One region of the Variovorax sp. 05T418 genome, then DNA from elsewhere that is predicted to be linked to it. Evidence: predicted binding sites of a transcription regulator. Region 1 holds the regulator's gene; the other holds the start of a gene.
The links. Region 1 encodes HrcA, which represses chaperone genes, less so after heat shock. Its sites were predicted from a motif close to TTAGCACTCNNNNNNNNNGAGTGCTAA; they were not measured.
Positions count from the first base shown of each region.

Region 2: AC1DMS_RS06575 (co-chaperone GroES) is a predicted target of HrcA. The motif match lies at 2,686-2,712, and genes of this name have one in related genera.

Region 1 covers NZ_JBFTLJ010000010.1:83,727-95,403, reverse strand. The annotation lists gene AC1DMS_RS20355 (dynamin family protein) at 1-1,546, shown strand, start outside; gene mutY (A/G-specific adenine glycosylase) at 1,554-2,618, shown strand; gene rapZ (RNase adapter RapZ) at 2,634-3,512, opposite strand; gene recN (DNA repair protein RecN) at 3,512-5,191, opposite strand; gene AC1DMS_RS20335 (NAD kinase) at 5,193-6,104, opposite strand; gene hrcA (heat-inducible transcriptional repressor HrcA) at 6,133-7,143, shown strand; tRNA gene AC1DMS_RS20325 (tRNA-Ile) at 7,176-7,252, shown strand; tRNA gene AC1DMS_RS20320 (tRNA-Arg) at 7,317-7,393, shown strand; gene cysC (adenylyl-sulfate kinase) at 7,683-8,276, shown strand; gene AC1DMS_RS20310 (hypothetical protein) at 8,273-9,334, shown strand; gene greB (transcription elongation factor GreB) at 9,375-9,947, shown strand; gene AC1DMS_RS20300 (RelA/SpoT family protein) at 9,964-11,677, opposite strand, start outside.
Region 2 covers NZ_JBFTLJ010000003.1:115,161-126,837, reverse strand. The annotation lists gene xylB (xylulokinase) at 1-554, shown strand, start outside; gene groL (chaperonin GroEL) at 629-2,281, opposite strand; gene AC1DMS_RS06575 (co-chaperone GroES) at 2,312-2,602, opposite strand; gene AC1DMS_RS06570 (TonB-dependent siderophore receptor) at 2,794-4,899, opposite strand; gene AC1DMS_RS06565 (phospholipase D family protein) at 4,966-6,573, opposite strand; gene AC1DMS_RS06560 (TonB-dependent siderophore receptor) at 6,755-8,860, shown strand; gene AC1DMS_RS06555 (PepSY-associated TM helix domain-containing protein) at 8,891-10,081, shown strand; gene AC1DMS_RS06550 (hypothetical protein) at 10,078-10,260, shown strand; gene AC1DMS_RS06545 (TonB-dependent receptor) at 10,324-11,677, shown strand, end outside.

The DNA of each region.
Region 1 (11,677 bases):
CGATGCCGACCAGCTGGCGCAGGCCATGAGCAAGGTGGCCGAAGTGCGCTGGGTCAGCAAGGACGAGGCGCACGCGCTGGGCTTCTGGAACGAGGAGACGCCCGACGACAACCCCGTGCAGGACGCCGAAGGCCGGGTCGAGATTCCGCGCTGGCGCCATGCCATCCTGAACATGCCGCATCCGCTGCTGGAGCAGGGGCTGGTGATCCTCGATACCCCGGGCCTGAACGCCATCGGCGCCGAGCCCGAGCTCACGGTGAGCCTGATCCCGCAGGCGCATGCCGTGGTCTTCATCCTGGGCGCAGAAACGGGCGTGACGCGTTCAGATCTGTCGATCTGGCGCGAGCACCTGGTCACCGAAAGCGAAGGCAGCGACACGCGCTTCGTGGTGCTCAACAAGATCGACACCATGTGGGACTCGCTGAGCACGCCCGCGCAGATCGAGCTCCAGATCGAACGCCAGCGCGAGGTTGCGGCCAAGTTCCTCGAGGTGCCGCTGGTGCAGGTGCTGCCGGTGTCGGCGCAGAAGGGCCTGCAGGCAAAGATCCAGCGCGATGCGCGGCTGCTCGACGCCAGCCGGCTGCCGGCTTTCGAGGCACTGCTCGCCGAAGGCGTGCTCGGCAAGCGCGAAACCATGCTGCGGCTCGCGGTGGACGCCGGCATGGTCGCGTTGCGCACCGAGGCCGAGCGCATCCTGAAAGTGCGCCAGCGCGACCTGTCGGAGCAGGCGCTCGAGCTGCAGGGATTGCGCGGCAAGAACGTGTCGGTCATTCGGCACATGCGCGCGCGCATCGACCAGGAACAGACCGAGTTCGAGGGCAGCAACACGCGCATCCTCGCGCTGCGTTCGGTGCAGGGCAAGCTGCTGCGCGAGGTGTATGCCGTGCTCGGCCGCACCGCGCTCAAGGAAGACATGGTGCGGCTTTCGGCCGCGCTCAAGCGCCCGGGCGTCAAGTTCAACGTGCGCAAGGTGTACGGCGAAACCTTCGACTCGCTGCGCAACAACCTGCGCGAAGTGCAGGCCACGACGGCCGAGATCCAGTCGATGCTGCACGCCACCTTCCGCCAGCTCAACGCGGAGCAGGGCTTCACCTTGCAGGCGCCCGCCGAGCCCGACCTGACGAGCTTCGAGCAGGAGCTCAGCCAGATCGAGCGCAGCCACATCCACTACCTGGGCGTGGGCAACCTGCTGAAGCTCGCACAGGCGGACTTCTGCGACAAGCTGGTGCGCGCGCTCGCAAGCCGCCTGCGGCTGGTCAACGAAGCGGCCATGACCGAGGTCGAGCGCTGGAGCAAGGGCGCCAGCGCCCAGATCGATGCGCAGCTGAAGGAGCGCCGCCGCAATTTCAGCAAGCGCATCGAAGCGATCGAGCGCATCCAGAATGCGGCAGGCAACCTCGACGAACGCCTGCTCGAGCTGGCCCAGCAAGAGAGCAGCCTGGCCGAGCTGCAGCTTCGGCTCCATGAATTCACCTCGGCCATCGCGCAACAGGGAAGGCCGGCAGCAGCCGCTGCCGCCGTCGGCGAGCTGCGTGCGGCGGCCTGATCGTCCGGTGCCGGCTGCGGCCGTGGAGCCGCAGGCGCCGGCCGATTTTGCCGAGCGCGTCGTGGCCTGGCAGCGCAGCCACGGGCGCAGCGCGCTGCCGTGGCAGAACACGCGGGATCCCTACCGCGTGTGGCTGTCGGAGGTCATGCTCCAGCAGACGCAGGTCTCGACCGTGCTCGGGTACTTCGCGCGCTTTCTCGAACGCTTTCCGACCGTGCGGGCGCTGGCCGACGGCACCGAGGACGAGGTCTTCGGGCTCTGGAGCGGCCTGGGCTACTACAGCCGCGCCCGCAACATGCACCGCTGCGCGCAGGAGGTGGTGGCGCGCTTCGGCGGCGAGTTTCCGCGCACGGCTGCCGAGCTCGAGACCCTGCCTGGCATCGGCCGCTCCACCTCCGCGGCGATCGCGGCCTTCTGCTTCGGAGAGCGGGTCGCGATTCTCGACGGCAACGTCAAGCGCGTGCTGACGCGCGTGCTCGGCTTTGGCGGCGACATGTCCTCGTCGGCGCAGGAACGCGCACTGTGGGACCGGGCCACGCAGCTGCTGCCGCCGGCCGAGCAGAAGGAGGCCATCGCGAGCTACACGCAAGGCGTGATGGACCTGGGCGCCACGGTCTGCCTGCCGCGCAAGCCGAGCTGCATGATCTGTCCGCTGAACAAGGCATGCGTGGGGCTGCGCGAAGGCCAGCCGGAGCGCTATCCGGTCAAGACGCGCAAGCTCAAGCGCAGCGCCCAGTCGCTCTGGGCGCTGCTCGCGCGCGATGCGCAAGGCCGCGTCTGGCTCGAGAAGCGGCCGGCCAAGGGCATCTGGGCCGGGCTCTACTGCCTGCCCGTGTTCGATAGCCGAGAAGAGTTGCTGGCCGCGCTGCCGCCGGCGGCGCTGGCCGGCGCACAGGACCTGCCGCCTTTCGTGCATGTGCTGACCCACAAGGACCTGCACCTGCACCCGGTGCTGCTCCAGGGCAGCCAGCCCAAAGGCGATGCGGCGCGCTGGGTGGATGCGCAGGAGTGGGGCCGGCTGGGATTGCCGGCGCCGATGCGCAAGCTGCTCGAGAGCAGCAGCGCGGGCTAGCCGGACGGAGCGAACTCAGCCTGCGTCGAGCTCGCGGTGCCGCTTGAGCGCGACCCAGCGCGTTCCGAACGCGCGCGCGAGCTGCTCGACCAGGAACACCGAGCGGTGCTGGCCGCCCGTGCAGCCGATGGCCACGGTCACGTAGCTGCGATGGTCCCGCGCCAGCGCGTCGAGCCAGCGCGAGAGGAACTGCTCGATGTCGTCGTACATGCGCGCAACGTCGTCGTGCTCGCGCAGCCATTCGACCACCGGCGCATCGCGGCCCGTGAGCGGCCGCAGCGCGGGCACGTAGTGCGGATTGGGCAGCATGCGCACATCGAACACGTAGTCGGCATCCAGCGGCACGCCGCGCTTGAAGGCGAAGGATTCGAACACCAGCGTCAATGCGCTGCTCTGGGGCGCCGAGATCAGCGCCTTGATGTAGCTCTGCAGCTGGGCCGGCCGGATGAGGCTGGTGTCGATCACGTCGGCGCCGTCGCGCAGGTCGGCCAGCAGCTCGCGCTCGAGCTCGATGGCCTGCACCAGCACGCGCTCCTGTTCGGGCACGTCGTTGCGGCCCTCCTGGCGCGACAGCGGATGGCGCCGGCGGGTTTCCGAATAGCGCCGCAGCAGCGCGTCGGTGGTCGCGTCGAGGAAAAGCGAGCGCAGCGAAACGCCGTCCTGCCGCAGGGCTTCGAGCTGCTGCGGAACGATTGGCAGCGACACGCCGCTGCGCACGTCCATCGCAATGGCCACGCGCGTGGCCTGCTGCTCGTGCTGCAGCGCGATGAAGGCCGTCAGCAGTTCGGGCGGCAGGTTGTCGACGCAGTAGTAGCCGGCGTCTTCCAGCGCATGCAGCGCCACCGACTTGCCCGAACCCGACATGCCGGTGATGAGCACCAGGTCGAGGTCCATCACAGCGCCGCCGAAGTCTTGTGGCCCAGCATTTCGCGGGCATGCGCCAGCGAGGTCTGCGAAAGCTTCTCGCCGCCGAGCATGCGCGCGATTTCGCGGGCGCGGGTGTCGTCGTCGAGCCGCGAGACGCCGCTTTCGGTGCGCGGGCCGTCCTGGCCGGCTGCCGCCGTCTGGCGCTTGGCCACCACCAGGTGGTGGTCGGCGCAGGCGGCAACCTGCGGCAGGTGGGTGACCGCCAGCACCTGGCGATCGCGCCCGAGCTGCTTCATGAGCCGGCCCACGGTCTCGGCCACGGCCCCGCCGACGCCGGCATCGACCTCGTCGAAGATCAGCGTCTGCGCGGCGCCGAGCTGGCTGGTGGTGACCGCAATGGCCAGTGCGATGCGCGAGAGCTCGCCGCCCGAAGCCACCTTGCCGATGGGGCGCGGCGTGCTTCCGGGATGGCCGCTCACGAGAAAGGCCACGTCTTCGAGACCCGCGCGGCCCGGCTGCGCCAGCGGCAGCAGCTCGACCTCGAAGCGCCCGCCCTGCATGCCGAGCCCCTGCATCGCCTGCGTGACCGCCTCCGCCAGCCGCGGGGCGGCCAGCTTGCGGGCCTTGGCGAGCGCCTTGGCTTCCTTCAGGTAGGCCTGCTGCGCGCCTTGCTCGGCGCGCTCCAGGCCTGCGAGATCGCTCTGCGCATCGAGCGCCTGCAGCTCGGCCTGCCAGCTGGCCAGGAGCGCCGGCAGGTCGTCCGGCGTGCGCTTGTAGCGGCGCGCGAGCGACATCCACAGCCCCATGCGCTCGTCGAGTTCGGCCAGTTGCTTCGGATCGGCCTCGGCGTCGCGCAGGTAGCTGTGCAGCGTGTGGGCGGCATCGGAAGCCTGGGCGACGCTGGAGGCCAGCACTTCGCCGAGGGCGCGGAATTCAGGCTCGATGTGCTCGCAGTTCTGCAGCAGCGCGACGGCGCGCGACAGCGCGGCGAGCGCGCCGCTGTCGTCGTCTTCGAGCGCCTGGCTCGCGCCCTGCGCCGCATCGATGAGTGCCTGCGCATTGGAGACTCGCGCGTGCTGGGTGGAAAGCTCTTCCCACTCGCCTTCGGCCGGCGCCAGCTTCATGACCTCGGCGATCTGCCATTGCAGCCGCTCGCGTTCGCGCAGCAGCGAATCTTGTGCCGAGCGCGCGTGGTCGAGCGCGGAAAGCGCCTGGCGCCAGCTCTGCCAGGCTGCGTCCAGCGCATCGGTGCGCACGCCGGCATAGGCGTCGAGCAGGCCGCGCACGGCCTCGGGGCGCGTCAGGCTCTGCCATGCGTGCTGGCCGTGGATGTCGAGCAGGCGGTCGCCGAGTTCGCGCAGCTGGGTGGCGGTGGCCGGGCTGCCGTTGATCCAGCCGCGGCTGCGGCCCTGCAGGTCGACGGTGCGGCGCAGCAGCAGGGCGTCGCCGTTTTCGAAGCCGCCCTCGTCGAGCCAGGCCGCGAGTGCCGGGTCGGCATCGAATTCGGCGCTGACGTCGAGCCGTTCGGCGCCTTCGCGCACCGCGCCCGCGTCGGCCCGGTTGCCGAGCGCCAGCTGCAGCGCATCGATCAGTATCGATTTGCCCGCGCCGGTCTCGCCGGTCAATACCGTGAAGCCTGCCGACAGGTCGAGTTCGAGTGATCGCACGATCACGAAGTCGCGCAATGCGATGCGTCGCAGCGCCATTTCAGGAGCCCCCTTCGTTCCAGTGAAGTTTCTTGCGCAGCGTGTCGAAATAGCTCCAGCCGCGCGGGTGCAGGAAGCGCACGCGGAAGTCGGAGCGGCGCACCACCACGCGATCGCCGATCGCGAGCGAGGCCAGCGACTGCATGTCGAAATTGGCGCTGGCGTCGCGCCCCGCCACCAGTTCGATCACGATCTCGTCGGCGTCGGGCAGCAGCACGGGGCGGTTCGACAGCGTGTGCGGCGCAATGGGCACCAGCACCCAGCCCGGCACCGCCGGATGCAGCAGCGGCCCGCCGGCCGAGAGCGCATAGGCCGTCGAACCCGTGGGCGAAGCGATGATCAGGCCGTCGGCGCGCTGGTTGGCCACGAAATGCCGGCCCACCGAAACGCGCAGCTCGACCATGCCCGAGGTGGCGCCGCGGTTGACCACCACGTCGTTCATTGCCAGCGCGTCGAAGACCGAGGCGCCGTCGCGCATGACCTGCGCATGCATGAGGCTGCGGTGGTCTTCCTCGTATTCGCCGGCCAGCATGGGAATCAGCGTGGCCTGGTAGTTGTCCAGCGGAATGTCGGTGATGAAACCGAGCCGGCCGCGGTTGATGCCGATCAGCGGAATGCCGTAGCAGGCGAGCTGCCGGCCGATGCCCAGCATGGTTCCGTCGCCTCCCACCACCAGGCCCAGATCGCAGCGCTGGCCGATTTCCTCGACGCTCAGTGGCTGGTAGCGGCCGCCGACGCTGGCGTCCGCATCGGCCTCCTCGGCCGCCGATTTTTCGACAAAGACCTCGCACCCTTGCGATTCCAGGAAGGCGCCGATATCTTCCATCACGCCGTCGCGGGCATCGGCCTGCGCCCGGGCGCCTGAAGCCTGGTATTTGCCGATCAGCGCGACGTGACGAAAGCGGGAAGTCATCTACAAATTACAACACTAAAATCTTGCAATGCTGGACGACCGTGCCAAGTTGCTCCTCAAGACGCTGGTCGAGCGTTATATCGCCGAAGGCCAACCGGTCGGGTCGCGGACTTTGTCGCGCGCCCCGGGCCTTGACCTGTCTCCCGCGACCATCCGAAACGTCATGTCAGACCTCGAGGGTTTGGGGCTGATCACCAGCCCGCACACCTCGGCCGGACGCATTCCCACCGCGCGCGGCTACCGGCTGTTCGTCGACACCATGCTCACCGCCCAGCGCGAGCACATGAACGCGCCGAGCCACCTGCCCCCTGACCAGCCGCAGAAGGTGATTGCCAACGCGGCCAACCTGCTGTCCAACCTGTCGCAGTTCGTCGGCGTGGTCATGACGCCGCGGCGCGCCTCGGTCTTCAAGCAGATCGAGTTCCTGCGGCTCTCGGACCGGCGGCTGCTGGTGATCATCGTCTCGCCCGACGGCGACGTGCAGAACCGCGTGATCTTTCCGGAAGCCGATTACACGCAGTCGCAGCTGGTGGAAGCATCGAACTACATCAATGCCCACTACGCGGGCCTGACCATCGAGCAGGTGCGCGACCGCCTGCAGTCCGAGGTCGAAAAACTGCGCGGCGAAATTGCCGCGCTGATGCAGGCGGCGGTCAAGGTCAGTTCCGAGGTGCTCACCGAGGCGCAGGAAGACGACGTGGTGATCTCCGGCGAGCGCAACCTGCTTTCCGTCACCGATTTTTCGAGCGACATGGGGCAGCTGCGCCGTGCCTTCGAGCTCTTCGAGCAGAAGGCGCAGCTGATGCGGCTGCTCGACGTGTCGAGCAAGGCAGAGGGCGTGCGCATCTTCATCGGCGGCGAAAGCCAGGTGGTGCCGATCGAGGAGCTTTCCATCGTCAGCGCCAACTATGAAGTCGACGGGCAGGTGGTGGGCACGCTGGGCGTGATCGGCCCGACCCGCATGCCGTACGAGCGCATGATCCAGATCGTGGACATCACCTCGCGGCTGGTCAGCAATGCGCTGAGCCACCGCAAGTGAGCGACGCCGCGAATAGAATCGTGGCCTCTCGTGGGCCGTTAGCTCAGTTGGTTAGAGCAGCGGACTCATAATCCGTTGGTCGATGGTTCAAGCCCATCACGGCCTACCAATTGCATTCATTTCTGAGCTTGGTCCGCCAGGGGCCAAAAATGGATGCTATAATCGATAGCTGTGCGGCTGTAGCTCAGTTGGATAGAGTACTTGGCTACGAACCAAGGGGTCGTGGGTTCAATTCCTGCCAGCCGCACCACTCTTTGAAGGGTTAGGACATTACGTGTCCTAACCCTTTTTCTTTTGCGCGGCTCTCTGCGGAATATTTTTCCGTTCAACGAGATCACGGGCAATGTTCCCGCTCCGGGGCTCCATTCGATGCGATCGATCCTGCACCGGATCGCCCTCGACCTTCGGGTGCTGTTGAGGCATTCTTGTTGTTCACCGGAGGAGCCGGAAGAAAACGAGCCGCTTGAGAACCTTCGTCTTCCTTCACGCCGGGTGAGCCGCTGCCTCGAGGCGCCGCGCCCGGCCAGACCTGTTTTTCGATGCCAGAACAGTTGCAGAAACCAGACGATCGTCCTGCTTCGACAACAACACTGCGGCCGCCGCCCGTCATTTGGCTCACGGGGCTGTCCGGCGCGGGAAAGTCCACCATCGCCGCCGCCTTGCAGCCCTTGCTGCGCGCCAGGGGCGTGGGTGCCGTGCGGCTGGATGGCGACGAGGTCCGCAAGGGACTGAACCGCGGGCTCGGCTTCAGCGCGGAAGACCGCCACGAGAACATCCGCCGCATTGCCCACATCGCGCGGCTGTTGAACGAGCAGGGCATGGTGGCAATCGTTGCCGTCGTTTCACCGCTGCAGGCGCTCCGGGATCTCGCACGCTCGATCGTCGGGCCTTCGTACCACGAGGTCTTCGTGCACGCGCCCCTGGAAGTCTGCGAGCGGCGCGACCCCAAGGGGATGTATGCGCGAGCGCGGCAGGGCGCGATCGCGCGCTTCACCGGCGTGTCCGACATCTTCGAAGCCCCGGCAAACCCCGCGCTCACAGTCGACACTTCCAGCTGCGATGTCTCGGCTGCGGTGCAGCAGATCATGGCTTCGCTGGAGGGAACGGCGCCAACCCGGACGCTGCATCAATGACGCCCGCAAGAAAAAACCACCTGATGATTGCCGGCACGGGGCGCGCCGGCACGACCTTCCTCGTCCAGTACCTGGCGGCTTGCGGGCTGGACACGCATCTTGCAAGGCATCCGGCCGCGAGCACCTACAACGAGGACGCCAACGCGGGCCTCGAGGACCTGCCCTTCGACAACCCCGATCTGCCCTACGTCATCAAGTCGCCCTGGCTGCATGCCTATGCCACGCGCCTGCTCGCGGACCCGTCCATCGCGCTCGATGCGGTGATCTTTCCGATGCGCAGCATCGTGGAAGCCTCCACCAGCCGCGTGGTCAACGAGTTGCGCGCACGGTACGCTATGGAGGGCCTGCCGGACGATTGCCGGCTCTGGGAGTCGTGGGGGACCACGCCGGGCGGCATCGTCTATTCGCTCAATCCGATCGACGAAGCACGCCTTCTTGCGCTGGGCTTTCATGAGTTGATGCACACGCTGGTCAAGCACGACGTGCCGCTGGTGATGCTCGACTTCCCGCGTCTCGTGGAGGACCCGGCGTATCTCTACGACAAGCTGCATCCGGTCCTGGGTGCGAAGCTCGACAGGGAGCGGGCGCTGTCGGCCCATCGGGAGACGGCGGTGCCGTCGAAGGTCCGCGTGGGCAGGGAGCTTGCTGCCCACACCGCGCAGGCGCCGGCCAGCATCGAATTTCCTTCCCAGGCCACCCTGGACCGCGTGGCGATCAAGCGTGAGCTGGACAAGGCCGTGTCCGAGCGCGCGGTGCTCCAGCGGAAACTCGACGAGGCAATGGCTTGCCGCGCTGAGCAGCAGCGCGAACTGGACGAGGCCATTGCCGGCCGCACGGCCTGCCAGCAGCATTTGAGCGAGGCAATCGCCGAACGCGATGCGCGCCAACATGAACTCGCCGAATGCCAGCGCAGCCAGGCCGTTCTCGCGCAGGACCTGGAGCGCGCGAGATCGCGCACCTCGCACCTGGAAGCGCAATGCACGGCACTTCGGGCCTCAAATTCGTGGCGCGTGACGGCGCCGCTGCGCACCCTGTCGCGAATGTTGAAAATACGGTGAAAAGCCCATTCCCTTCCTTGAGACCAGAGGTTCTACCAAGTTGAGCAAAGCATTCACCAAGGAAACCGAGAGCGACGGTGACGACGACGGCGGCGAAAGCGCCGCCCCCGCGCTCCCGAGCGGCAGCAAGAACTACATGACGCCGGCCGGCTATGCCCGACTGCGCGACGAACTGCTTCAGCTGATGGACGAAGAGCGCCCGAAGGTCGTCGAGGCGGTGCACTGGGCCGCCAAGAACGGCGACCGCTCCGAAAATGGCGACTATCTCTACGGCAAGAAGCGGCTGCGGGAAATCGACCGGCGCATCCGTTTTCTCACCAAGCGGCTCGAAATTGCCGAAGTGACCGATCCTTCGGTGCATCACGGCAGCGACCAGGTGTTCTTTGGCGCAACGGTGCGCTACATGGACGAAACGGGCGACGAGCGCAGCGTGACGATCCTAGGCATCGACGAGGCGGACAGCGCCCAGTCGCAGGTCAGCTGGATTTCCCCGATCGCCCGCGCGCTGCTCAAGTCGCGCGAAGGCGACGTGGTGAAGCTCGTGACGCCGGGCGGCGCCCATGAGGTCGAGCTGCTGTCGGTCAGCTATCCGGCACCGGGCACGGCGCGCTAGCTTTCCTGCCCGCCGGTCAGGGCGCGGGAACCGTCCTTGCGGCGGTCAGCACCGAGGCCGTGCGCCGCGCGGCGCGCAGCACGCTGTCCAGGTGGGTGCGGTCGCGCACCGCAATCACGAAGCGCAGGTCGGTCGAATCCTGCGGCGTCTCGTCGGCCATTTCGACGTGCGTGATGTCGGCTTCGGCGTCCGCCAGGGTCGCGGCCACGCGCGCCAGCACGCCCTTGTCGTTGCGCACCGTGATGACCACGCCGGTTTCGAAGGTGCGGGTCGGCTCGTCCGCCCACTCGACCGCGAAGAAACGCTCGCTGTCCTTGTGGCGCAGGCGCTGGCCCACGCCGCAGGACTCGGTGTGCACGACCAGCCCTTCGCCATGGCCGAGGTAGCCGACGATCTCGTCGCCCGGAATCGGCCGGCAGCACAGCGCAAAGCGGACCGACGAGTTCTCGCTGCCATCCAGCGTGACGGCGCCCTGGGAAATGGTCTCGTGCGAGATGAAGCGCTCGCGGCTCAGCAGCAGCGCATCGGGCCGCTCGCCGAGTTCGGACAGCATGGCCACCAGCCGCTTTGCCACGATGCTGGCAATCCGCTTGCCCAGGCCGATGTCGGTCAGCAATTCGGCGCGCGTTCGGTTGCCGGTGAAGCGCAGCAGCTTTTCCCACAGCGCCTGGTGCTCGGCGTCCTCGGCCGGCAGCTTGCTGAGGCCTTCGGCGCGCAGTGCCTGAGCCAGCAGCTTCTCGCCCAGGCCTTCGGATTCGGCATGGGCCAGGGTTTTCAGGTAGTGGCGGATCTTGGAGCGCGCCCGGCCGGTTCGCACGAAGCCGAGCCATGCGGGATTGGGCGTGGACACGGGTGCGGTGATGACCTCGACCACGTCCCCGTTCTTGAGCTCCGTGCGTAGCGGCACTTGGTCGCCGTTGATGCGTGCCGCGGAGGTGTGGTCGCCGATGTTGCTGTGGATGGCATAGGCAAAGTCGACCACCGTGGCGCCGCGCGGCAGCGCGAGGATCTGGCTCTTCGGCGTGAAGACGTAGACCGCGTCGGGGAACAGGTCGACCTTGACGTGGTCCCAGAACTCGGCGGCGTCGCGGGTTTCGTCCTGGATGTCGAGCAGCGACTGCAGCCACTTGGTGCCGAGCCGGTCGTTGCTGGCCGCGTTCGGCTCGGCTGCCTTGTAGAGCCAGTGCGCCGCCACGCCGGATTCGGCCACCACGTGCATGGCCTCGGTGCGCAGCTGGAACTCCACGTTCACGCCGGCCGGGCCCACCAGCGTGGTGTGCAGCGACTGGTAGCCGTTGAGCTTGGCGATCGCGATGTGGTCCTTGAACTTGCCCGGCAGCGGCTTGTACATCTGGTGCAGGATGCCCAGGCCCGTGTAGCAGGCGATCACGTTCGGCACGATCAGGCGAAAGCCGTAGATGTCGGTCACCTGGGCGAAGCTCAGGTGCTTTTCCTCCATCTTGCGGTAGATCGAATAGAGCGTTTTCTCGCGTCCCGCGATGCGCAGCGTCATGTTGGCGTTGGCAAAGGCGGTCTCGACCTCGCGCTGCACCTTCTGGATCAGGTCGCGGCGGCGCCCGCGCGCCTTGGCCACGGCCTTGGACAGGGTGGCATAGCGCCACGGTTTCAGATGGCGGAACGACAGTTCCTGCAGTTCGCGGTACGTTTGGTTCAGGCCCAGCCGGTGCGCGATGGGCGCGTAGATTTCGAGCGTTTCGCGTGAGATCCGG
Region 2 (11,677 bases), on a different contig from region 1:
CCAAGGCCTTCCGGTTCGCCGACGAGGCCGCGCTGCTCGAAGCGGCAGCGTCGGTCGCGCCCGCGCAGCGCGCGCGCTGCCCGCTGTTCCTGCCATACCTTTCGGGCGAGCGTTCCCCGCACAACAATCCCAACGCGCAGGGCGTGCTGTTCGGGCTCACGCATGCGCACGGCCCGGCGGAGATCGCCTATGCCGTGGTCGAGGGCGTGAGCTTCGGCCTGCGCGACGGCTTCGACACCCTGCGCCTGCCGGCCGGCATGCCGCTGCGCGAAGTGGCGCTGGTGGGCGGTGGCGCGCGCAGTGTCTGGTGGGGCCAGCTGCTGGCCGATATCTTCGAGCTGCCGCTCACGCTGTACGCGGGCAGCGAGACGGGTGGGGCGCTGGGCGCGGCCCGCCTTGCCTGGCTGGCTGACGGCGGCACCGTGGCCGAGGTGTGCACGCTGCCGCCGGTGAAGCAACAGCTGGTGCCTTCGCTTGAAGGTGCCGATGGGCACAAGGCGCGTCATGCGCGCTTCCGGGCGCTCTATACGGCGCTGCGCGACCAGTTCCGTTAATTCGTACGCGCAATGAAAAAGGGCCGCTTTCGCGGCCCTTTCGTTTTGGTGAGCAATAGAGCTCAGCCGGGAAATTACATTCCCATGCCGCCCATACCACCCATGCCGCCCATGTCGGGCATGCCGCCGCCGGCACCGGCTTCTTCCTTCGGTGCGTCGGCGACCATGGCTTCGGTCGTCAGCAGCAGCGAAGCCACCGATGCTGCGTTCTGCAGCGCGGTGCGGGTCACCTTGGTCGGATCCAGGATGCCCAGCTCGAGCATGTCGCCGTACGTGTCGTTGGCGGCATTGAAGCCGTAGTTGCCCTTGCCGGCCAACACGGCGTTCACCACCACCGAGGCTTCGCCGCCGGCGTTGTTCACGATTTCGCGCAGGGGCGCTTCGATGGCCTTGAGCACCAGCTTGATGCCGGCGTCCTGGTCGGCGTTGTCGCCCTTGACCTTGTCGCCCACGGCTTGCTTGGCACGCAGCAGAGCCACGCCGCCGCCGGCCACAACGCCTTCTTCCACTGCAGCGCGGGTGGCGTGCAGGGCGTCTTCGACGCGTGCCTTCTTTTCCTTCATCTCGACTTCGGTGGCAGCGCCGACCTTGATCACTGCAACGCCGCCGGCCAGCTTGGCCACGCGCTCTTGCAGCTTTTCACGGTCGTAGTCGCTCGTGGCTTCCTCGATCTGCACGCGCACTTGCTTCACGCGGGCTTCGATGTCGGCCGCAGCGCCCGAACCGTCGATGATGATGGTGTTTTCCTTGCCCACTTCGATGCGCTTGGCTTGGCCCAGGTCGGCCAGCGTCACCTTTTCGAGCGTCAGGCCCACTTCTTCAGCGATGACCTTGCCGCCCGTCAGGATGGCGATGTCTTCCAGCATGGCCTTGCGGCGGTCGCCGAAGCCAGGTGCCTTCACGGCCACGACCTTCAGGATGCCGCGGATCGTGTTCACCACCAGCGTAGCCAGGGCTTCGCCTTCGACTTCTTCGGCAATGATCAGGAGCGGACGGCCAGCCTTGGCGACTTGTTCCAGCGTGGGGAGCAGGTCGCGGATGTTGCTGATCTTCTTGTCGAACAGCAGCACGAAGGGGTTGTCGAGCAGCGCCGATTGCTTCTCGGGGTTGTTGATGAAGTAGGGCGACAGGTAGCCGCGGTCGAACTGCATGCCTTCGACGACGTCGAGTTCGCTGTCCAGCGACTTGCCGTCTTCCACGGTGATCACGCCTTCCTTGCCGACCTTGTCCATCGCGTCAGCGATGAGCTTGCCGATGGTTTCGTCGCTGTTGGCCGAGATCGAGCCGACTTGAGCGATTTCCTTCGACGTGGTGGTGGGCTTGGAAGCCTTCTTCAGCTCTTCGACCAGGGCCGTCACGGCCTTGTCGATGCCGCGCTTCAGGTCCATCGGGTTGATGCCGGCGGCCACGTACTTGAAGCCTTCGCGAACGATGGCCTGGGCCAGCACCGTGGCGGTGGTGGTGCCGTCACCGGCGTTGTCGCTGGTCTTGGAGGCCACTTCCTTCACGAGCTGGGCGCCCATGTTCTGGAGCTTGTCCTTGAGTTCGATTTCCTTGGCGACCGACACACCGTCCTTGGTGACGGTGGGGGCGCCGAACGAGCGCTCGAGCACCACGTTGCGGCCCTTGGGGCCCAGGGTCACCTTGACGGCGTTGGCGAGGATGTTGACACCCTCGACCATGCGTGCGCGGGCTTCACCGCCGAAGACTACGTCTTTTGCTGCCATGTTTTATTACTCCGAATAGGGATGAATTGATTACTTCTCGACCACGGCAAAGAGGTCGTCTTCCTTCATGACCAGCAGTTCGTCGCCATCGACCTTGACGGTCTGGCCGCTGTACTTGCCGAACAGGACGCGGTCGCCGACCTTGACGGTCAGTGCGGTCAGGTCGCCCTTTTCGGTGCGCTTGCCGGGGCCGACGGCCAGGACTTCACCCTGATCGGGCTTTTCGGCGGCTGCGTCGGGGATGACGATGCCAGAGGCGGTCTTGGTTTCGCTGTCAACACGCTTGACGATCACGCGATCGGCCAAAGGACGAAGTTTCATTGCATCTCCTGGATAAGAAACGGGGTTGTGGTCGGGCGCCGGCGGAAAAGGCCGGCGGCCCATCGACTGGAAGCGAGGCCTTGTTAGCACTCGTCAGCAGCGAGTGCTAATCATAAGGGCAATCGGCGGACTTTCAAGGCCGGGGCGGCCCGCCGGGCTGTAACTGCGCTCGGTTTTTGGTCGCGAGGGCTTCAGAGGTCCAGCTTCAGGCTGGCCACGACGCTGCGCCTGGCGCCCGGAATCACGTACAGGTTGCCCCACGAGGCGGTGTAGAAGTTCCGGTTGAAGAGGTTGTGCACGTCGATCGACACGCGGGCGGTCTTGTTGATCTGCCAGAAGCTCACCAGCTTGACGGTGGTGTAGGCCGGCAGCGAGTAGGTGTCGGCGCTGTTGCCCGAACGGTTGCCCACGTAGTTGATGCCGGCACCCACGCCATAGCGGCTGCCGTCGGCCAGCGCATCCTCGCGGATGGCGAACAGGCCGGCGCTCGTCCTCGGGATGTTCACGATGCGCGTGCCGGGCGCCAGCGTTGCGTCCTTCGAGATGCGGGCGTCGACATAGGCGAAATTTCCGCTCACCCGCCAGTTCCTGTCGATCTGGCCGTAGACGTCTGCCTCGAAGCCGCTGCTCTTGACCTCGCCGGCCGCCACGGAGAAGCCGGGCGTGTCGCTGGCCGTCAGCACGTTGGTCTTCTTGATGTCGAACACGGCCAGGTTGGCGCCCAGGCGCTGGTCCGGCGTCTGCAGCTTCAGGCCGGCCTCCAGCGCGGTGGAACGCTGCGGATCGAAGGCCTGGCCGTTCTTGTCGGTGCCGCTGTTGCCGCGAAACGACTTGCCGGCCGAGACGTACCAGGAGCTCCAGTCGTTCGGCAGGTAGGTGAGGCCGGCGCGCGGCGAAACAGCATCATGCTTCTGGGCGCTGTTGCGGTTCACGCGGTCCTCGATGCGCTGCCTGAAATGGTCGTAGCGGGCGCCCACCAGCAGCTTCCACTGCGGCGAAAGGCTGATCTGGTCCTGCAGGAAAACCGCGCTCGCGCGCTGGTGCTCGTCCGAGCTGGAGGTGAGCGAGGTGAGCGGCGGCCGGGGCTTGCCATAGACAGGCTGGTAGATGTCGATCGGGTAGTTGCCCGAGCGGAGGATTTCGGTGTTCATCCACAGCCTGGACGCTTCCACGCCGACCAGCAGCGTGTGGGCCAGGGCGCCGGTCGCGAACTTGCCTTCCAGCTCCGCCTGGAAGGACGTGTCGCGCGACGGCAGCTGGCGCCAGGTGGCGCGGCGGTTGAGCGTCCGGTTGTCGCTGGCGAGCGAAGTCGCTTCGGTGTAGTTGCCGGAGAAGGTGCTTTCCTTGTAGCTCGCACCGATGCGCGCGCGCCAGTTTTCCGACAGCTGGCGGTCCAGCGTGAGCTGGTGCGTATTGCTGGTGAGCGTCATGTTGCCGTCGTCGGGCTCATTGAGCACACGGTCGCGCGGCAAGGTTCCGAGCAGGCCGCGAACATTGATCAGCCCGCGGTCCAGCGGCGTTTTCGAACGCAGGAATTCGGACTCGTAGTTGAGCACTGTCTTGTCGTCGATGACCCAGGTCAGCGCGGGTGCCACCAGGGTGCGCCTGTTGCTCAGCAGGTCGCTTCGGCTGTCGCCTTCCTCCACCGCCAGGTTCAGCCGGTAGGCCACGTTCCGGCTCAGCGCGCCGGTGCTGTCCAGCGTGCTGCGGCGCAGGCCCTGGCTGCCGATGCTGAAGTCGGCCGTGTTGCGGCGCGTGAACTCCGGCTTCTTCGTGACGATGTTGATGGTGCCGCCCGGCTCGCTGCTGCCGTAGATGGCCGACGCCGGCCCCTTGAGGAATTCGAAGCGCTCGACCGTGGCGGTGTCGCGCGGCGGGTTGTAGCCGCGCGATCCGGGGAAACCGTTGACCAGGAATCCCATGTCGGTACTGCTGAACCCGCGGATGCCGAAGTTGTCCCAGGTGCCGCCGAAGTCGTTGAGGCGCGTGATCCCGCTCACAAGATCCACCGTGTCGGCCAGTCGCGTTGCACCCATGTCCTCGATCAGCTGGCTGGAGACGATGCGCACCGACTGCGGCACCTCTCGCAGCAGCGTGCTGGTGCGCGTGGCACCGCTGCTGGTCGTGGGGTTGTAGCCGCCGGATTCGGGCTCGGCGACCACATGCACTTCGGGCAGCGATGTGCTCGCCGGGTCCGGCTGTCCGTTGCCGGTGCCTTGTGCCATGGAGAGCGGGGAAATGGAAGCGAGGGGGAGCAAGGCAAAGGCGATGCGTGACGACCGGATGCGGAATCTCATTGCAATTTGTTGACGTTTTATTTACAGTTAATGAGAATAACTCTCATTACCTATTGTAGACGTCCGCTACAACTGGTCGGTCGGCACGAACCAGGAGAACAGCAGCAGCTGCAGCCGCGTGAGCAGGCTCGAATCGGGCTCGCTGTCCAGCACCTCGTTGTCCACGTCGCCGGTGCCTATCCATTGCACGTTCTCGCCGTCGGGCATCAGCACGACGCGGTAGACGCCCTCGATGTCGTCCAGCTGGTAGGCATACAGAAGTGCCTGGGTCAGCTCGAAACTCCGCACGCGAACGCCGAATTCGGTGTTCAGCCGCGCCGAGCGCGGGTCGAGGTTCATCGAGCCGAGCAGCACCCACTCGCGGTCGACCAGCGCGAGCTTGGCATGCAGGCGGCCGCGCGCCTTCTTGAGCAGGCTGCGCAGCTGGCGGTTGCGCTTGAGCTGCTGGGTGCTGACCTCGTACAGGTTCACGCCCAGCTTCAGCATGTCGACGCGGTAGCGGTTGTAGTTGATGTTGACCAGCGGCTCGTCGCTGTCGGCCAGCGAATTGGTGATGACGCTGATGCGCACGCCGCGCGCCCGGCCCTCGCGGATGCGGGCCATGCCTTCGTCGCCGGGAATGAAGTAGGGCGAGATCACCACCACGTCCGAGCGCGCCGTGGCGGTCATCTCATGGAAGCGCGCAGCGAGCGATTCGGCGGGCGATGCGAGGATGCCCAGCGCCTTGTTGGGGCTGTCGGCCGCGGCATGGGCGTCGGCGCGCATCCACTTCATGCGGCCGATGTCGGCCAGCTGGACGCCGAGCGGCGGGTCGCCCATCACGTCGGTGCCCTGAAGCGCGGCCGGCGCAGGGGCGTGGACCGCCGAGGTGGCGGCTTCGAATTCCGACTTCAGGGCCTCCGGCGTGCCGCTGGCGCCGGCAACCCGCTGGAGCGGGTAGACCACCTCGCTGTTCCAGTAGGTGTCGAAGATGCGGGCGGCTTCCGGAACCACGGGGCCCGCCATGAGGAGCTCGAAGTCGATGAAGTTGGCATCCTCGCTGCGCAGGAAGTATTCGTCGGCCAGGTTGCGCCCGCCCGCGATGGCCATGGCGCCATCGGCCACGAAGAGCTTGTTGTGCATGCGGTGGTTGAGCCGGCGGAAATCGCCGAAGAACTCGAGCCAGCGCGTGGCCGAGTGGTCGCGGGCGTTGACGAAGGGGTTGAACAGCCGGACCTCGGCATTGGGCTCCGCGGCCAGGCCGAGCAGCAGGCGGTCCATGCCGGTCGTGTAGAAGTCGTCGAGCAGCAGGCGCACCCGCACGCCGCGGCGCGCAGCATTTCGCAGTTCGCGCAGCAGCAGGCGGCCGGTCTTGTCGTTGCCGAGCTGGTAGGTCTGCACGTCCAGCGAGGCCTGCGCGCGCCGCATCAGCTCGAAGCGTGCATCGAGCGCAAAGGAAGCCTCCACCAGCGGCCGGATGCTCGACAGCCCATCGTGCGCGGCGGTGTCCAGGCTGGCCGCGGCGCGGCCGAGCGCGGTGGAGGGCGAGGCGGCGATCGAGAGCGTTGGCGGCTCGGGCGTGCGCGGAGGCAGGCCGGCGCAGCCTGCGAGCACCCCGGCGATGCCAGCGGCCACCAGCCAAAGCGCCAGGCCGCGCAGCGCGGGGAACAAAGAGGCGAGGAACTTGTGGAGCATGGGGCCCGCGAACGCACACGACGTGCGGCCGGATCGTAGCCGCTTTGCCTTGCGCCGCGCCTGCGCCGCGGATGCATGCGGTGGCCGAACGTCCCCTTGCCGAGGCGGGGAAATCGGAACAAATGGGGCTTTATAAATAGAATGCGAATCGTTCTTAATAATGTTTCGGAGTGGAGCGGGAATGGCAAGGTTATTGGCGGGGCGCAGGGTCGCATCGGTTCTGGCAGGCTGCATGGCGGTCTACGTGCATCACCAGGTCCTGGCCCAGACCGCGACGGCGCCCGGCGCCTTGCCGGAGGTGAAGGTCGATGCGAGCGCCGAGGCCGAAACCGCAACCTCGCCGGTGATCGGCTACCGCGCCCGGAACGCCGCCACCGCCACCAAGACCGACACGCCGCTGGCCGAAACGCCCCAATCGATCACCGTGGTCACGCGCGACCAGATGGTGGACCAGGGCGCGGGCAATGTTCAGGACGCGCTCAACTATGCGGCCGGTGTGCGCTCCGATGCCTATGGCCAGGATTCGCGGACCGACTCGGTGCGCATCCGCGGCGCCACGCCCGACGTCTACCTGGACGGCCTGCGCCAGTCCTATGGCTACTACACCAGCACCACGCGCACCGAGCCCTACACGCTGGAGCGGCTCGAAGTGCTGCGCGGCCCGGCGGGCATGCTGTTCGGCGCGGGCACCGCGGCGGGCGTGGTCAACATGGTCAGCAAGCGTCCGCTGCAGGAAACCCAGCGCGAAGTGGGCGTGCAGTTCGGCAGCTTCGGCCGCAAGCAGGTCCAGGCCGACCTCACGGGGCCGCTGAATGCCGACGGCAGCCTGTCGTACCGGCTGATCGCGTTGCAGCGCAAGTCGGACTCGCAGGTCGACCATGTGCCCGACGACCGCAGCGTCATTGCGCCTTCGCTGACCTGGCGGCCCAGCGCGGCGACCTCGCTCACCTTGCAGGGGCTGTGGCAAAAGGACAAGAGCGGCAGCAGCTCGCAGTTCCTTCCGTGGGAGGGCACCTTGCTGCCGAACCCGAACGGACGCATTCCCGCCAGCCGCTTCATCGGCGAGCCGGGCTTCGACTACTACGACAGCGAACGCAAGACCTTCGGCTGGCAGTTCGAGCACAAGTTCAACGAGAACTGGCGCGTGCGGCAGAACTTCCGCTACGCGAAAAACGAGAACGACAACCGCTACCACTACGGCGCTGCCTTCAGCGGGGCCGAAAGCTGGGACGCCACCGATCCGATCTTCAAGCGCGTGCTCGGCCGCTACTACGACAGCTATCTCACGCGCAACCGCACGCAGACGCTCGACAACCATGTCGAGGGCCATTTCGAGACCGGCGCCGTGAAGCACACGCTGCTGGTCGGCGCGGATTTCTCCAGGCAGCGCGAGAACGTCTGGGGCGCGACGACCTTCGACACCATCGACGTCTACGCGCCGGTGTACGGCCACGTCGACCTGCCCGAGCGCGTGGCGCTGCCGCGCACCCGCCAGCGCCAGACCGGCGTCTACCTGCAGGACCAGGTCAAGCTCGACAACTGGATCTTCGTGGCGGGCCTGCGGCACGACAGGGCGGTGTCCAGCGCGGCAGGCAGCGACGAGCAGAAGAGCAGCGCAACCACCAAGCGCTTCGGCCTGATGTACGCCATGCCCTCGGGCTGGTCGCCGTATCTGAGCTACACCGAATCGTTCACGCCGCAGTCGCCGCGCAACGGACAGATCTTCACGCCCTTGCGCGGTGAGCAATGGGAAGCCGGTGTGAAGTACGAGCCGAAGGACCGCGCGCTGGCGTTCAGCGCGGCGGTCTACGATCTGCGGGAGAAGAACCAGATCACCTCGCCGTCGCCGAATGTGTACACGCAAGCCGGCAAGACCAAGACCCGGGGCGTCGAGCTCGAGGCCAAGGGCTCCATCGGCCCCGACCTCGACCTCGTCGCGCACTACAACTACACCGATGCCGACGAGCAGATCGAGGGCCTGCCCAAGCACCAGGCGAGCGTCTGGGCCAAGTACCGCTTCTCGATCGGCGGCGTCAGCGGCTTCTCGGCCGGCGCCGGCGTGCGCGTGATGAGCTCGTTCCGCGACCTGCAATTCGGCGTGGGACCGCGCGTGCCGGGCGTTGCGCTGGCCGACCTCGTGTTTGCCTACGACACGGCGCAGTGGCGCTATGCGCTCAACATCAACAACGTGACGGACAAGGCGTACTTCAGCACCTGCCTGTCGCGCGGCGACTGCTGGTACGGCTCGCGCCGCAACGTCGTGGCCAGCGCGACCTACCGCTTCTAACCGCTCACTTTCGACGAGGGCAGCAACGACATGAACAGCCGAAAGATCAAGACCTGGGCCTGGGTGCACAAGTGGAGCAGCCTCGTATGCACCGTGTTCATGCTGCTCCTGTGCATCACGGGCTTGCCGCTGATCTTCCATCACGAGATCGGCCACCTGCTGGGCACCGAGGTCGAGTCGCCCAGGATGCCCGCGAACACGCCGCGCGTGAGCCTGGACCGCGTGCTCGAAACCGCGCGTGCGAAGCACCCCGACCGCGTGGTGCAGTTCGTTTCGCAGCCCGAGGACGACGATGGCCTCTGGTTCGTCACGCTCACGCCAACGCCCGCACCCACGGACGACTTCAAGTCGGTGGCGGTGGACGCGCGCACCGGCGCCGTGCTTGCGCAGCCCAAGCTCGACGAGGGCTTCATGTACGTGATGTTCAAGCTGCACGTCGACCTGTTCGCCGGCCTCGCGGGCAAGCTGTTCCTGGGTTTCATGGGCTTGCTGCTGCTGGTGGCCATCGTCTCCGGCGTGGTGCTCTATGCGCCCTTCATGCGCAAGCTCGACTTCGGCACCGTGCGGCGCGAGAAGCGCCCGCGCCTGAAGTGGCTCGACCTGCACAACCTGCTGGGCATCGTCACGCTGGTGTGGCTGTTCGTGGTGGGCTCCACCGGCATGATCAACACCTGGGCCGACCTGGTCATCAAGTACTGGCAGTACGACCAGCTCAGCGCGCTTCTCGCGCCCTACAAGGACGAGCCGACGGTGCCCGTGGCCCAGCGCGCATCGGTGCAGCGCTCGATGGAGGTCGCGCTCCAGCAGACGCCCGGCATGAAGCTGTCCTTCGTCGCCTTCCCCGGCACGGCGTTCTCGAGCCCGCACCACACCACCTTCTTCATGCGCGGCAACGAGCCCTTCACGTCGAAGCTGCTGCAGCCGGTGCTGGTCGACGCCAAGACGGCCCAGGTGACCGCCGCGCCGAAGATGCCCTGGTACCTGACGGCGCTGCTGGTGTCGCAGCCGCTGCACTTCGGCGACTACGGCGGCATGCCGATGCAGATCATCTGGGCGCTGCTCGACATCGCGACCATCATCGTGCTGGGCAGCGGGCTGTACCTGTGGCTCAAGCGCGGCAACAGCGTGCCTGCTGCGGCCTCGCCGGCGGGACAGCGGCCGCCGCATGGCGGACCACATCAGCAGCCTGATCCGGCGCCCGCCATGAAGGTGCAGGCATGAAGCAGCGCCATAGCTTCTGGCCCATGTGGGGCTGGCCGATCGTGCTGGGCGTGCTCACCACCTTCGGGCTGATCTCGGCGCTGTTCAGCGACGGCGGCCTGGGTGACATGCTGGCCTGGTTCGCGCTGGGCATTCCCGTTGCCGTGTGCGGCTGGTACGGCTGGCGCAGAAAAGGCTGAATCCGGCCCGATCGGGTTCCTGCTAGTACGGGCAGGGGCGCGCGCCGAAGCAGAATCGGCGCAATGAAGCCTGCACTTTCCGCTGCCGCCACTGCCGCCGTCCGCCTGCTCCTGCTGGGAGCTCCGCTCGCCGCAGCGGCGCAGCAGGCCGACCGCGGCAGCCTGCCCGAAGTCACCGTCTCCACGCCGCGCGGCGAGGTCGCTCCGTTCAACGTGCCGGGCTCGGTGGACCGGGTCGACGGCGCCGAGATGCGCGACAGCCGGCTGCAGGTCAATCTTTCCGAAAGCCTGGGCAGCGTTCCGGGCCTGCAGGTGCAGAACCGCCTGAACTACGCGCAGGACCTGCAGCTGTCGATCCGTGGCTTCGGCGCGCGTTCCACCTTCGGCGTGCGCGGCGTGCGGCTGTATGTCGACGGCATTCCCGCGACGCTGCCCGATGGCCAGGGCCAGACTTCCAACATCGACATCGGCTCGCTCGACCGCATCGAGATATTGCGCGGGCCCTTCTCGGCGCTCTACGGCAATTCGTCGGGCGGCGTGCTGCAGGCCTTCACCGCGTCGGGCGAGGGCGCGCCGCGGCTTTCGTACTCGGCGGCCGGAGGCAGCTTCGGCACCTGGCGCCAGTCGCTCCAGGCCAGCGGATCGCAGGGCGCGGTCGACTACCTGCTGAACGCCAGCCGCTTCCGGACCGACGGCTGGCGCGAACACAGCGCGGCACGGCGCGACATTGCGAACGGCAAGCTCGGCATCGCGCTGGACAACGGCGACAAGCTCACGCTGGTGCTCAACAGCGTGCGCATCAGCGCGCAGGATCCGCTGGGCCTCACGGCCGACCAGTACGCGCTCGCGCCGCGCAGCGCACCGCTCGCCACGCAGTACGACACCCGCAAGACCGTGGAGCAGACCCAGGCCGGCCTGCTCTATGAGCGGCGCATCGATGCCGCGCAGTCGCTGCGGCTCATGGTCTACGGCGGCGAGCGCAAGACCGTGCAGTACCAGTCGATCCCGCCGTCGGCGCAGCAGAACCCGCTGCATGCGGGCGGCGTGATCGACCTCAAGCGCCAGTACGGCGGAGCCGACCTGCGCTGGACCGCCGCGCTGCAACTGGCCGACCGGCCGCTCGAACTGGTGGCGGGGCTGGGCTACGACAGCCTGCGCGAACAGCGCCGCGGCTACGAGAACTACCTCGGCCGCGTGGCCGCACCCGTGCTGGGCGTGCAGGGGCGCCTGCGGCGCAGCGAGCGCAACGAGGTCTGGAACCTCGACCCCTACGCGCAGGCCACCTGGCGCCTTGCGGAGCAATGGACGCTCGAGGCCGGCGTGCGCCGCAGCAGCGTGCACTTCGATTCGCAGGACCGCTACATCGTGGGCGCCAACCGCGACGACAGCGGCAGCGCGCGCTACAGCAAGACGCTGC